DNA from 2 places in the Bradyrhizobium sp. CCBAU 53421 genome. Region 2 is predicted to be linked to the other one. Evidence: riboswitches for the same ligand, from Rfam matches in the RefSeq annotation. Region 2 holds a riboswitch; the other holds the start of a gene.
What was found. Region 2 has a riboswitch for ZMP and ZTP ahead of XH92_RS21200 (bifunctional 5,10-methylenetetrahydrofolate dehydrogenase/5,10-methenyltetrahydrofolate cyclohydrolase). Riboswitches for the same ligand answer to the same signal wherever they lie in the genome.

Region 1: linked by a shared signal. The riboswitch ahead of glyA (serine hydroxymethyltransferase) and the one ahead of XH92_RS21200 (bifunctional 5,10-methylenetetrahydrofolate dehydrogenase/5,10-methenyltetrahydrofolate cyclohydrolase) in region 2 are both predicted to bind ZMP and ZTP.

The regions. Positions count from the first base shown of each region.
Region 1 covers NZ_CP030047.1:2,334,610-2,341,659, reverse strand. The annotation lists gene XH92_RS11080 (ABC transporter ATP-binding protein) at 1-315, shown strand, start outside; gene XH92_RS11075 (ABC transporter ATP-binding protein) at 312-1,280, shown strand; gene XH92_RS11070 (LysR family transcriptional regulator) at 1,470-2,432, opposite strand; gene bla (class A beta-lactamase) at 2,533-3,450, shown strand; gene XH92_RS11060 (ankyrin repeat domain-containing protein) at 3,583-4,497, shown strand; ZMP/ZTP riboswitch at 4,581-4,666, shown strand; gene glyA (serine hydroxymethyltransferase) at 4,701-5,978, shown strand; gene XH92_RS11050 (c-type cytochrome) at 6,100-6,666, opposite strand; gene XH92_RS11045 (PQQ-binding-like beta-propeller repeat protein) at 6,950-7,050, opposite strand, start outside.
Region 2 covers NZ_CP030047.1:4,460,709-4,467,758, reverse strand. The annotation lists gene XH92_RS21240 (carboxymuconolactone decarboxylase family protein) at 1-82, shown strand, start outside; gene XH92_RS21235 (arabinose transporter) at 16-1,377, shown strand; gene XH92_RS21230 (hypothetical protein) at 1,328-1,537, opposite strand; gene XH92_RS21225 (hypothetical protein) at 1,585-1,872, opposite strand; gene XH92_RS21220 (hypothetical protein) at 2,029-2,400, opposite strand; gene XH92_RS21215 (hypothetical protein) at 2,610-2,903, opposite strand; gene XH92_RS21210 (zinc-ribbon domain containing protein) at 3,095-3,517, opposite strand; gene XH92_RS21205 (MaoC/PaaZ C-terminal domain-containing protein) at 3,641-4,093, opposite strand; gene XH92_RS21200 (bifunctional 5,10-methylenetetrahydrofolate dehydrogenase/5,10-methenyltetrahydrofolate cyclohydrolase) at 4,244-5,107, opposite strand; ZMP/ZTP riboswitch at 5,123-5,202, opposite strand; gene XH92_RS21195 (hypothetical protein) at 5,418-5,825, shown strand; gene XH92_RS21190 (hypothetical protein) at 5,941-6,471, opposite strand; gene XH92_RS21185 (hypothetical protein) at 6,688-7,050, opposite strand, start outside.

The DNA of each region.
Region 1 (7,050 bases), 2.1 Mb from region 2:
GCGCAGCGCGTCGTCGTGATGTATGCAGGCAAGGTGGTGGAGGAAGCGCCGGTCGACGAATTGTTCGGCAATCCGCGCCATCCCTACACCCAGGGCCTGATCCGCTCGATCCCGCGCATCGATCTCGACGCCGAGCACAAGACAAGGCTGGAGACGATCGGCGGCTCGGTGCCGATCCTGATCAATCCAAAGCCCGGCTGCCGGTTTGCGCCCCGCTGCAAACACGCCATGCGCATCTGCACCGAAAAGGAGCCGCGGCTGCGCGAGATCGCGCCCGGCCATCGCATGGCCTGCCACCTCGGAGACGCGTCATGAGCGAGCCGCTGCTGCGCGTCAGCAATCTGAAGAAGCATTTTCCGGTGCTGGGCGGCCTGCTCTCGCGCGAGGTCGGCCAGGTCTATGCGGTCGACGGCGTGTCGTTTGCGGTCAACCGCGGCGAGACGCTTGGCCTCGTCGGCGAATCCGGCTGCGGCAAGTCGACCACCGGGCGTTGCGTGCTGCGCCTGATCGAACCGACCTCGGGCGAGGTCGTGTTCGACGGCCAGAGCGTGACCGGACTCGGCAGCGGCGATCTGCGCGCCATGCGGCGCAACATGCAGCTTGTGTTCCAGGACCCGTTCGCCTCGCTGAACCCGCGCATGACGGTCGGCGCGATCCTCGGCGAGCCCTTCATCATCCATAACCTCGTGACCTCGGCCAGCGAGCGCGAGGACCGCGTCGCAAGCCTCTTGGTCAAGGTCGGGCTGAAGGCCGAACACATGCGGCGCTATCCGCATGAATTCTCCGGCGGCCAGCGCCAGCGCATCGCGATCGCCCGCGCGCTGACCCTGGAGCCGAAGCTGATCGTGTGCGACGAGCCGGTCTCGGCGCTCGACGTCTCGATCCAGGCCCAGGTCATCAACCTGCTCGAGGATCTGCAGGCCGAGCTGAATCTCACCTATCTGTTCGTTGCCCACGATCTCTCCGTGGTCGAGCACATCTCCGACCGCGTCGCTGTGATGTATCTCGGCCGCATCGTCGAGCTCGCCAAGGCCAGCGATCTCTACCGCAACCCGCAGCATCCCTACACCAAGGCGCTGCTCTCAGCGGTGCCGGTGGCGGACCCGAAGGCGAAGCGCGACCGCATCCGCCTGAAAGGCGACGTGCCGAGCCCGATGAACCCGCCGCAGGGTTGCCACTTCCACACGAGATGTCCGATCGCCGAAGAGCGCTGCCGCCAGACGGTGCCGGAGTTGCGCGAAGGCAGCAACGGGCATTTCGTGGCGTGCCATCTGGCGTGAGGTAGTGCGCCAGATGCGATAGCCAGCCGTCGCGAGGGCGCACCGCCCAAAATATCGAAAACAACCCCATGCAAAGTAGCCGGCGGCTGCGGGTGTTCGACATGGCACTTGACATGTCGGGCAACTCAGCGGCATTATTCGATAATTCAGAAATAGTGGCGACGATAGTTGGAATGACGTCGTCAGAAGTCAACGCCGCTTGGTCTTGGTCCGTGGCTTCGGTCTGGCCTTTGCCTTGATCTTCGGCCGCGGTGCAGACGCTACCGCGTCCTCCGCCTCACTCACCTCCGTCCGCAGCGTATCCAGCAGCCAGTCGCGGAAGGCGCGCATGCCGGGCGTCACCTCGCGCGACTTCAGCCAGGTCAGCCAGTAGGACCCCGCCGGGACTTCGGCTGCGAACGGCCGCACCAGCCGGCCTGAGGTCAACTCGTTGTTGAACATCGCGATCGGCACCAGCCCGACGCCGACGCCGCGCGCAGCGGCCTCGGCCATCGCCACGGAGCTGTCGAAGATCGGTCCCTGAATCTTTGGACACGGCGCGTCCGCCACCGCAAACCACAGCGGCCATTCCTCGGCGCGGTAGGAGCGCAGCAAAAATTCCTGCGCGAGATCGGACGGCTTGCGCAGCCGGCCGGCCACATCAGCGCAGCACACCGGCGACAGCGGCGCGGACAGCAGGTGGATCGCCTCGGTACCGTGCCACGAGCCGTCGCCGAAACGCAGCGCGAGATCGAGCCCGTCGCCAGCGATGTCGACACGGTTGTTGTTGGTGAGCAGGCGCAGGTCGATATAGGGGTGCGCGCGCTTGAAGCGGTCGACCCGTTGCAGCAGCCATCCGGTCGCAAAGGTGGTGACGCAGCCGACGGTGACGACCTCGCGCGTGCCCTTCGCCTCGATCCGGTCGATCGCCGCCCCGATCCGGTCGAGCGCATCTGATAGCACCGGCAGCAGCGCCAGCCCCTCGTCGGTGAGCACCAGCCCGCGCGGCAGCCGGCGGAACAGGCTCGCGCCGAGCAGCTCCTCGAGCTGCTTGACCTGGTGGCTGATTGCGGTCTGCGTCACGCGCAGCTCCATCCCCGCGCGGGTGAAACTGAGCAGCCGCGCGGAAGCCTCGAAGGCGCGCAGCGCGTTCAACGGAAGGTGCCGGCGCACGGCGTCATGACCAAGTTTTCCTCATGCCTCGTTGTATAAATGATTGTTTGTGCGCCGTCACGCCGCCCGGCAGGTTCGCGCCGCCAACGGGAGATTCGACATGCTGACGAGACGGACATTTGGATTGCGCGCGCTGGGCCTTGCGGCGTCCTGCACCTTGCCGCGGCCAAGCGCTGCGGCAGGACAGAACGCCGCGGCGGGATCAGGCGAGCCGGCGCAGCGGCTGCAGCAGGAATTTGCACGCATCGAGCTCGCGACCAGCGGCCGGCTCGGCGTCGCTGCGCTCGACATGGAAACCGGATTGCGCGCCAGCCGGCGCGGCGACGAGCGGTTCCCGATGTGCAGCACCTTCAAGGCGTTGGCTTCGGCCGCCGTGCTGCACCGGGTCGACAGCGGGGAATCCAGCCTCGACCAGCGCGTGCAGATCGAGGCCAAGGATATCTTGGCCTACGCACCGGTCACCAAGGCGCACGTCGGATCGGCCATGACGCTGTCCGAGCTCTGCGAGGCCGCCATCACGCTGAGCGACAACACCGCCGCCAACCTGCTGCTGCGCGAGCTCGGCGGCCCCGCCGGCCTCACCGCCTTCTTCCGCACCATCGGCGACAACATCAGCCGGCTGGACCGCTGGGAGGTGGAGCTGAACGAAGCCGTGCCCAGCGATCCGCGCGACACCACGAGCCCGACCGCGATGCTGAAGAGCTTGCAGCGCGTGGTGATCGGCGACGTCCTGCAGGCCGCCTCGCGCCAGAAGCTCGTGGACTGGATGGTCGCCAACAAGACCGGCGACACGAGGCTGCGCGCCGGCGTGCCGCGGGACTGGCGTGTCGGCGACAAGACCGGCACCGGCGAGCGCGGCACCTATAACGATATCGGCGTGTTCTGGCCGCCCGGCCGCAAGCCGATCGTGGTGACGGTCTACCTGACCGGGGCAAGTGCTCCGATGGAGAAGTGCAACGAGGTGATCGCCAATGTCGCGCGCGCGGTTGCGAATGCGAGCACCGGGCAGTCCGGTTAGGACGCCGCGACACCGCGCGGCCCAACGGCGCTGCGCGGCAGGCCTTCGCTGCGCGGCTTGGCAGCAACCAAGGATCATGCGACGCTCAATCCGAATGGCTGACCTATCAGCGGGCCATACGGAGGACACGTCTTGTATCGCTGCATCGCCCTCGCCGCGCTGCTTGTTGCAGGCCACGTTCCCAGCAGCCTTGCTGCGGCCGATCCGGCCCGGTGCCGCGAGCTGATCCGCAAATACGAGACCGACAAGGCACAGCTCAGCGCAATCGAGATTTCGCTGACCTTGTTCGCGGCCGCCAATGCCGATTGCATCAAGCTCGCCACCGAGCTGCTCGACGGCGGCGCCTCGGTCGACGCGCGGGACCGGCTCGGCGCGAGGCCGCTGAGCCACGCCGCCCGCACGGGCCATCTCGACATGGTCGACCTGCTGCTGGCGCGCGGCGCGCCGGTCGATGCGCGTAACCTTGCGGGATCGACCGCGCTGTATCTTGCCGCCGAACGCGGCCATGTCGCGATCGTGCAACGGCTGATCGACCGCGGCGCCGACGTCAATTTCACCGGCCGCAGCGGTGCCTCCCCGGTCGCGGCCGCCGCCTATGCCGGAAGGGACATGGTGGTGCGCACGCTGCTGGCGCACGGCGCCGACGGCCGCAAGGCCGACGACACCGGCAAGCCGCCGGTCGTCTATGCGGCAGCCGGCGGTCAGCTCGGCATCGTCAAACAGCTCGTCGCGCTCGGTATCGATATCAACGCGCGCTACGCCAACGATCTGACGCTGCTGATGTGGGCGGCCGGGCCGGATGAGACGGTGCCGGAGGCACAGGCGCTCGAGGTCGTCGCGTATCTCCTGGACGCTGGCGCCAGGGTCGACGACCGTGACGCCCGCGGACGCACGGCACTGATGATCGCCGCCGAGGGCAACCATCCCGCTATTGCGAAAGCACTGCTCACCCACGGCGCCGATGCGGCGCTGGCCGACAAGGCCGGCAAACACGCCGCCGATCTCACCATCCTCTCGGCGCTGCGCGAGGAGCTGACGCCGCGCTGAAGCATGACGCGATGGACTCATTGGTTGCGGAAGGTCCGCAGGTCGGGTAAATTCTCTTTTGCGAAGAGTCTCCGTGCTCATTCGTCCAATCGCGCGACTGGCGAGCTAACGTGGAATCGACCACGGGGAAGCGCGAAGGGTTTCGACGCCGATCGCCTGGGCAACCAATCTGCTGGAAAAACAGCGTGTTGAGGAGCCCGATCATGCCGTCGTTTCGCAACGAACTGTCCATCAACGATCAAGAGATCGCCGCTGCCCTTGCGGGGGAAGAGCGCCGTCAACGGGACGGCGTCGAACTGATTCCGTCCGAGAATTACACCTACCCGGAGGTGCTTGAACTGCTCGGATCGGTCTTCACCAATAAATACTCCGAGGGATATCCGGGACGCAGATACTACGGCGGCCAGCAGTATACGGACGACGTCGAGAACCTCGCACGCCAGCGGGCCTGCTCGCTTTTTCGTGCCGAGCACGCCAACGTTCAGCCGCTTTCCGGATCACCGATGAATCAGGCCGTCTATCTCGGCCTATTGCAACCTGGCGACACTATTCTCGCCATGGATCTGTCGCACGGCGGTCATCTCACCCACGGCGCGCCGGTGTCCCACATGGGGCGTTTGTTCAACTTCATTCGCTACAGGACGGCACCGTCAAACGGCGCGATAGATTTCGATGAATTGCGCGCGATTGCGCGTGAAGCGCGTCCGAAGATGGTATTGTGCGGCTACAGCTCCTATCCGCGCGACCTGGACTATGCGGCGTTCAAGAGTATCGCCGACGAAGTCGGCGCGCTCACGATGGCTGACGTGAGCCACTATGGCGGACTGGTTGCCGCGAATGTCATGCGCAATCCGCTTGATGCCGGCTTCGACGTCATGACGACGACATCCCACAAGACACTGCGCGGCCCCCGCGGCGGGATGATCCTGTGCCGGAAGGAATATGCCGGTCGGATCGATGCTTCCGTCTTTCCCGGGTTGCAGGGCGGACCTCACATGAACGTCGTGGCCGGGACTGCCGTGACGCTCAAGAAGGCGGCGACCTCGGATTTCCAGGTTTACGCGCGACAGGTTCTGCGCAACGCGAAGGTTCTTGCCGACACGCTAATGGAATGCGGGATGAAGCTGGTCACGAACGGGACGGACAATCACATGATGGTCGTCGATACGATAGCGTCCGTCGGACTGGACGGGCGAGCGGCCGAGGACGTGCTCGATGCCATCGCCATCACCACAAACAAGCAAGTTATTCCAGACGATCCGCGTCCCCCGCTCAGGCCGAGCGGTATTCGTCTTGGGACACCGGCAGCGACCACGCGTGGCATGGGAGATTCCGAAATGCGCCGTATCGGCGAGTTCATTGCGGGGGCCCTACAGGCGAATGGAGACGATGCGGTCCTCGCGCGTCTCAGGTCGGAGTGCATCGAGATGTGCCGAGCCTTTCCTGTTCCAGGCGTGTTGTCCAGGTCTCGACCGAACTGATCGGCACCGCAACTTGGCGCGCAGAGGTACAGAACGAGGTCGGGCGCTGGCGCCCAACCTCGACCGCCAGAAACGCATATGCGACAGCCCTGCGCTCGCGTGAGGGTCAACCTGCCCGCCGCTACAGCCCCGCCAGATAGTCCACCAGCGCGGCGAGGTCGTCGGGCGACGTCGCCAGCATCAGGTCGGACATGCCGGGATTGTTGCCGCGTGCGCGGGTGCGGAAATCGGCGATGGTCCTGGCAAGGTAATCCCGTCCCATGCCGGCAAGCCGCGGCACCGTGCCGTCGCCCTGGAAGCGATCGAGATGGCAGGCGGGGCAGCCGACCGAAGCGCTGGCACTGAGCGCCTTCGCTGCGACGTCCTTGGGCGCGCTCGGCTGGCCGAGATCCGGCCACGGCTTCTGCGAGAAATACTCGGCGATCGCCAGCATGTCATCGCGCTCGAACTGGGTCGCGATCGGCTGCATGATCTCGCTCTTGCGATCGCCGCGCTTGAAATCGCGAAGCTGAATATAGAGATAGCCGGCCTGCTGGCCCCAGATCGTCGGAATGGTCTTGTCGACGGGCTTGCCGTTCTCGCCGTGGCAACCGGTGCAGACCGCAACCTTCTCCTCGACCGTCTCCGCACGCACCTCCGCCATCATCAACAGCAGCGCGGCGCCGCACATCATCAATTTATCGAACATTAGCTCATCCTGAGGCGCAGTAGCCGTCTACCTCGGTCATTGCGAGGAGCTCGCGGCAAAATTGCAAGGCAATTTTGCGCTGAAGCGGCGAAGCAATCCATGCTTCCGCATCCGCGGCGCGATGGGTTGCTTCGCGGAGCCTGTCATCGGGCGCGCGTCCGCGCGACCCGTTGGCTCGCAATGACGCGGTTGGACCTTTCATCCGAACAAAGCAGAAGCGGGACCGAACGGGTCCCGCCTCGCTGTCAATGTTTGCACGCGCGATTTTGCCTCACGCCTTGGCTCAGTCGAGCGTGAAGGCGATGATGTTGTTGCCGCGCTTGAAGTCGACCTGGGTGTTACCGCCTGCGCCGACCACGACATATTGCTTGCCGCCAACCATGT
Region 2 (7,050 bases):
CGCCTACTATGCGGGATGGCCGAACGCATTTTCGGCCGCGCCCGTCGCCCGCGCCGTATTCGAGAAGCGCTCCGCCAACTGATCAGTCCAAATGCGCCGCGTGCACCCATGAAGACGGCCAGTCACGACATGTCGCATTCGCTCTCGCCATCCAAGGCGGCACGCTCAGTCGCGATCACCTTGCTGCCCGTTATGGCTGCCGTTCTGGCAGGCTTTCTCGTCGTCGGCGCAGCATTGCCGGTGCTTCCGCTGCATGTGAACCATCTCGGCTTCGGAAGCATCGTTGTTGGCATGGTGGCCGGCACACAATTCGCGGCGTCCCTGCTGTCCCGGGTGTGGTCCGGCGCTTATTCCGACACGAAGGGAGGAAAACGCGCCGTCGTAACCGGTCTCGTCACGGCGCTGGTTGCCGGCCTGCTGTATGTTCTGTCGTCGGTCTTCGAGAGTGTGCCGATCATTTCAATAGCGATCCTTCTCGTTGGACGCGCGGCGCTCGGCGGTGCAGAGAGCTTCATCATCACCGGGGGTGTAAGCTGGGGCCTCGCCCTGGTCGATCCCGCACACGCTGGCAAAGTCATCGCCTGGGTCGGAACGGCGATGTTCGCGGCGCTCGCCTCTGGCGGTCCGCTCGGTCCGATGCTGTTCGCGTCGCATGGCTTTGTTGCGATCGGCGCCTTCAGCTCCGTATTGCCGTTGCTCGTCCTCTTGCTGCTGGTGTGGGCGAAGGGGCCCCTGCCCCGGCCACGGACGGCGAAATCCGACGTCGGGTCCGTGATCGGCGCGGTGTGGTTGCCGGGCGTTGCCGCGGCGCTCAGCAGCATCGGCTACGGAGCGATCCTCGCCTTCGGCTCCTTGCTCTACGCCATCAGGCATTGGGAACCGATCTGGCTCGGTTTTACAGCCTTCGGCGTCGCGCTGATCGGCGTCCGCGTGATCTGCGGTCATCTGCCGGACAAATTCGGCGGTGCCAGGGTCGCACTCTGGTTCGTGCTGGTGCAATCAGCCGGACTGGTCCTGATGGGGCTCGCGGGAGGTGGCGCGACTGCATCCATCGGCGCCGCGCTCGCCGGCCTCGGCTATTCGCTCGTCTTTCCCGGGCTGGGTGTCGAGGCCGTTCGGGGCGTCTCGCCCGAAAATCGCGGCCTGGCGATGGGCCTCTACACGGCATTTCTTGACGTCGCCATGGCGATCGGAAGTCCGCTGCTGGGCTGGATCGCTGATCGGGGAGGCTTGAGCGCCGTGTTCATCGTCAGCGGCGCCGTCACGCTTTGCACGGCGGCTATTGCCGCGCGCTTGCTCGGCAGCGGGCGCATGACACTGCCGAAGCTTAGACGGACCGCCGCTTCATCGCGCCGATGCCGAGGAACGTTCCGTTGACGGACGGATACTGGCTGATGAATTCAAACGTATCGAAGCCCGGCGCCTCGAATTGCTTCAGCGCCTTCCAGAGCAGCGTCGTGTCCGGACAGGCCTGGGAGTGGACGTCATGATGCACGATGATGCTGGCGTGGGAGCGCACCAGCAGGTGATCCTGCATCGCTCCGCGCAGGCTGTGGTCGCCGTCGATGAAGACGAAGTCCGGCTTCAGCCGGTCGACATGGGCGCGAGCCAGGCGAGGTAAGGCGCAAGCTGGTTCGGATATTGCCAGAGGTGGAGACCCTTGCCGAAGCTCGGCGCAAGCTCCGGCGGCTGCTCGTGAAGCAATTCGTCATTGAGCCCCAGCGCAGGGATGAACTCACGTTCGAGGAATTCGACATCGAGCCGCTGAGACGGCGTCAATGCGGCGATGGTGCTGATCGCTTCACGAACGAACGGCGCAAGGTCGGCGAAACGCTGGTATCGGTCTTCAGGAGCTTGCTGGACGTTGAGCATCGGTGCGATCGGGTCGGATGGTTGGACGGACGGGAGAGCGCCGGCGGCAAGTCTCGTCCTCCTTGAACGGCGCGAGCGCCCTTCCCGGGCGGAGAATCTTGCATCCCGCCGCGCCGATCGCGCGTCAGTCCATGGCCCGTCTTGCCGCTGCCCGCCTCACCCGCTCGGGATCTTCCGCCGCACGGCCTCCACGCCGGCATCGGTGACGCGGTATTTCCGGCCCAGCTCCGGCAGGATCCAGCCCTTCTCGATCATTCCGGCAATGGTGCTCGGCCCGACACCCGCGGGAAACGGCCGACGATGCCGGATCGCGTCGATCGCGACCCGCTCCAGATGGGTGGCGACGTGCGAGGGGCGCGCGCGGAACGCCTTTGCCATGATGAGGACCGACAGCACCTCGGCGCGCCGGCGCACGGCCGACGCGCTGCGGGTCAGTTCGTTGCTGATCTCGAGAGCGTTCTTGCCGGCCCTGGCGAGTTCTCTGAGCTTCTCGTCCTCGTCAGAGCTCCAGCGCCGCACGATCCCCATCTGCCCCTCACCGCCTGGATACCCATCTCGAACCGATGCATACGCAGGCGGCGCTGATTTGCTATGTGACTTTCGGCACCTCTTGAGGTGACGTTGGAAATTGTCGCCATCAAGAAGGCCGATTGCGGTGCCGTCCGATGCGGCGCTCAGAAGCACGATCCGATTGAATCGGATCATGCTCCAATCTCTTTGTGCGGTCGCGTTTCGCTTCAGTGCTTGCTGGGTTCGAGCGTGATGAGCACGCCGGTCGGTTCCGGCTCGTGCGGCCGCAGCGACGTCAGCTCCGGATCGCTCCACTCGGCAAGGCTCACCACTTCACCGGTTTGCCCCGGCATGTCGGAACTCTGCGCCGGTTCGAGGACCTTGAGGCCGCTGGTGTCGACGAAGAATGTGTGCTCGCCGAACACGCTGTTCAGTTGCGCCACCGCCGGATGATCATCCGGAAGCACCTGCGCGTTCAACTGCGTCATGGTCTGTTTGACTTGCGTGGAATTAAGCTTCATCCGCTGCTCCTTCTTGTTGGTTCCGGCCGCGTGGTATCCTTGGCTGGTTCCTCCCCGCCCGCACCCCTCGCCGGGGGCTTCGAAGTCTCGAACCGATCAGGCCACGAAACGTTCCGCACGCGCGACGCATTGACCGAGGTGTGCGCGGGTTCCAGATCCACCGCTGTGTGAAATGTGGCGCCGGCGTACCTCTACGAGGCAGGCGGCGTCTTCCTGGCGAGTCCTTCCAGATGCACGCGGCGCGCGGCAGATTTGCGTGCGCGCTCCCTGGTGCGGCAGGCCCGGCAGCGCACGGCCTTGGTGAACACGTCGCCCTTTGCGGTCTCGTACCACCATTTCTGCTGCAACGGCGTCCAGACCTCGGCAACGCCGCAATCCTTGCAGACGAAGGGCTCGGGCCGATAGGTTCCGCGTTCGACGAAATCAGGAATCGAATAGCTGTTCGACGGCGCCAGCCGCGCTGTATCCACGGGAACCTCGTCGCGCGCCAGCGCAATCTTGTAATCACGAAGACGTTGCCGTTCGGCGGCGCGTTGCGCCTGCAAGCGGTGCCATTGCTCGGCCTTGCGCTGTCCGGCTTCGATCTCGCCGGGCTTCTGCTTGCTGCGCTTCACGCCCATACCATCCGTCTTGCACCGCATCGGCGAACTTGTCGCCCTGGCCATATCAAGACGACGCCATCGATAGGCTATGGTAACCGCAGCTTTGCCGGGCGGCCAGATCGATCCGGGCGGAGGTTATGCCGGCCGTTGCTCCGCCGGCCGCATATGGATCAGCGCATCGAGAACCAGGACAAGAACGAGACGCTGCTCATCGTTGACCAGCTCCGTCCTGAAGATCACGACGGCGTCACGCCGCTCCGGCCTGAGGGTGATTTTCTGGATTTGGGATTGGCCGGTGAGCGTGGCTCCCGGGCGGACCGGGCTCGGCAGGCGAATCTCGAAGCTCCGCCCGACGATGCCCGCCACCTTGGTCCAGATCGCCTCCACGACCAACCGCTGATAGATCGCGATGGTGTTGAAGCCGCTCGCGATCAGGCCGCCAAATGGGCCCGCCGCGGCCGCGACGGGATCGGTATGGATCGGCACCGGATCATATTTGCCGGCGAATTCCAGGATCTCCGTCTCGCCGATCGTGTAGCTCCCGAGCTGGAATGTCTGGCCCTCGGTGAGATCGTCCGCATAGAGCATCGCGTGCCTCCGTCTGTCGCGCGACGATAGACCAACGCTGCGGGCTTTCCATTACCTCCGACGTCATGATCTTCGCGCACGGGACCTCGGTGGGTGAAGGAGAGACGCGTGCGGCCCCGGCCGCTCGCGCCTCGCACCAGGCCTGCCGCGTTATTGCAGCCGCGCGGCCCTCGCCTTCGCGGCCTTCACGGTGTTCTCCATCAGGCAGGCGATCGTCATCGGGCCGACGCCGCGCGGCACCGGCGTGATCGCGCCGGCAACCTGCACCGCCTCGTCGAAGAAGACATCGCCGCACACCGCGTAGCCGCCGTCCGGCTTCTCGACGCGCGTGGTGCCGACGTCGATGACGATGGCCTGCGGCTTGATCCAGTCGCCGCGCACGAGGCCGGCCTTGCCCACCGCGCTGACCAGGATATCGGCCTGGCGGCAGATGTTGCTGATGCCGCGGGTGTGGATGTGGGTCTGTGTCACGGTCGCCTGCTCCTGCAGCAGTAGTGCGGCCATCGGCTTGCCCACGATGTTGGAGCTGCCGATCACCACGGCATGCGCGCCGGTGAGATCGGGCCGGATCGCCTTGATCAGCCTGAGACAGCCGAGCGGCGTGCACGGCACCAGGGCATCGTCGCCGTGAAACAGCCGGCCGGCGTTGAGCGCGTGTAGGCCGTCGACATCCTTCGCCGGATCGACCGCCGCCATCACGCGCAAGGCGTCGATATGCGTCGGCAGCGGCAGCTGGATCAGGATTCCGTCGATATCGTCGCGCGCGTTGAGCACCTCGATCCTGGCAAGCAGATCGGCCTCACTGGCGTCATCCGGCAGCCGTTCAACCTCGCCGCGCAGGCCAAGCCGCTCGGCCATTCTGACCTTGCTCTGCACATAGATCTGGCTCGCCGGGTCACAGCCGACCAGCACGACTGTGAGCCCGGGCGCGCGGGGCAGCCGGTCCAGATCGTTCGCAACCTTGTCGATGACAATTTGGGCATGTGCATGCCCGTCAAGAATGTTCGCCGTCATGGCACCTCCGTTTCGAAGCGGTGCCCAGGCGCGCGGCGTTCAGTCTCTGCGCTCCCCGATGGTGGTCCATCCAAGCGCCAGTCGCGCAGATGGCGTCGTCATAGCTGGCCGGCCCGGCAAACGCAAATCACGCCCGCTTGCGGCCGAACCGGCGACGAATAGCCCTGTTTTTGCCGGTGGATCGGTGCCGGGTGGGCCCTCTCCGGGGTAGGATTCGGACAGAACTTGCGATAAGCCTCGGGGCTTGCCGGGCTTTTCCGATCCCCGGCGCCATCCTTCCGGTCATCACGCCATTTCGGACATTTTCAACATGAGACATATCATCCTCGCGCTGGCGCTCCTCTGCCCGGCTGCCGCGCTTGCCCAAGGCACCACTCCGGCCCCGGCGCCCGCCGACAAACCCGCGGCGGCCTCGCAGCCGATGGTCGGCGACAAGCCGCTGGTCCAGGTCGGCAAGAAGTTGGCGGCCAAGAAGGGCGAGAAGGCAGCGGCCCCCGGCAAGCCGCAATCGGTCGCGCAGAAGCTCCAGGCCTGCCAGGACATCGACGACGCCACCAAGGAGCGGTTGATGTGCTACGACGAGATCTTCAAGCCGCAGCCTAAGCCGAAGGCCGCCCCTGCCAAGGGCGTCAACGAATGCCGGTTCGTCAAGGAAGAGGACGAGCGGCTGACCTGCTACAACGGCTTCGCCGACAAGATTCCGCGCCTGCCGCGCTAACCACCACCCGGGGCGGTTTCCTGCGGCTGGTTACCCGTCTGCGATCGCCGACATGAAAATGCCGCCGCGAGTGTTTGCGGCGGCATATCGATTACCGGCTGCGGCGTGTCGCAGCCTACCAGGTCCCGAACCCGCCGAAGAAGCCCATCCGCGGCTGCTGCTGCGCGACGCGGTAGGGCTGATACATGCCGGGCTGGGCCAGCCGCATCGGCTGCTGGGGATGGCTGTGATAGCGCGCAACCTTGCGCTTCTTCGGTGCCTGCGGCTGGGCCTGCGCCGGCTGCTCGGCCGGCTTCGCCTCGGCCACGACCGCGCCCTTCTGCGCGTCGGCCTTCTCCGGCGGGATGAACTGGGCGAACGTGTTGCGGACGCGGGCCTGTGCTGAGGCATCGCCGGCAGCCGGCGGGGTCGCCGCGGCAACCGCGTTCACCTGCGCCGGAACGATGGTCGGCAGGTTGGTGTCGTACACCACCCGCTCGGGCAGTTTCTGGGTCGACTTGATGCGGACCACGGTCTTGTTGTCGACGCCGGGCGACGACAGGCCCTGGGTGGCGACCACGGCCTCCTGCGGCACGATGGCACTAACGACGAAGAGCAGCGCGAGCAGCACGCCACCAACGAACAGGAAATAACGCGCCACAGGCATTTGGTAGCTCCCCCCGCACCACGGGCGCGGTTCATCTCGGCGCGACAACAACAGTTGTCGCGCAACGAACTCATCGTTTGCGCAAGATCACCCGGACAGTCGCCATCCAGCGCTTCCGGGTCGTTCTCTAACGGTCGGCTTATTAGTTAGTTCCTGCCTGGCCGTTACGGTTCACCCGGCAAGTCAATTCCCGGTCACTTTTTCGGGATGCAGGGTTTAGACCCGGCTAGCGGTCACGACAGAGCATTTCGCCTTGTTTGCGTTAACGTTGACGAATCCGATCAGCATCCGCGGGTAGGTCTTGCGGCTCTTCATGGCGATGGTGTCCGGGATCAGCCGCTTGCGTTCGGTCACGGGGCTGCCGTCGCTACGGATGAAGGCGCAGGCGATCTCGATATCCTTCACCGCGAAATCATTGGCGTTACGCAGCGTCAGGGTGACCAGCACCTTGGAACCCAGCCCGCCACGCTGCCAGGACTGCGAGGCGATCCGCAGCCGGTCCAGCGGCGATCTTCCGGCACCGGGTTCGGACGCCTTGGCCGCCTCGGCCGGCTGCCCGGCAGTGGCCACGCCGACCGT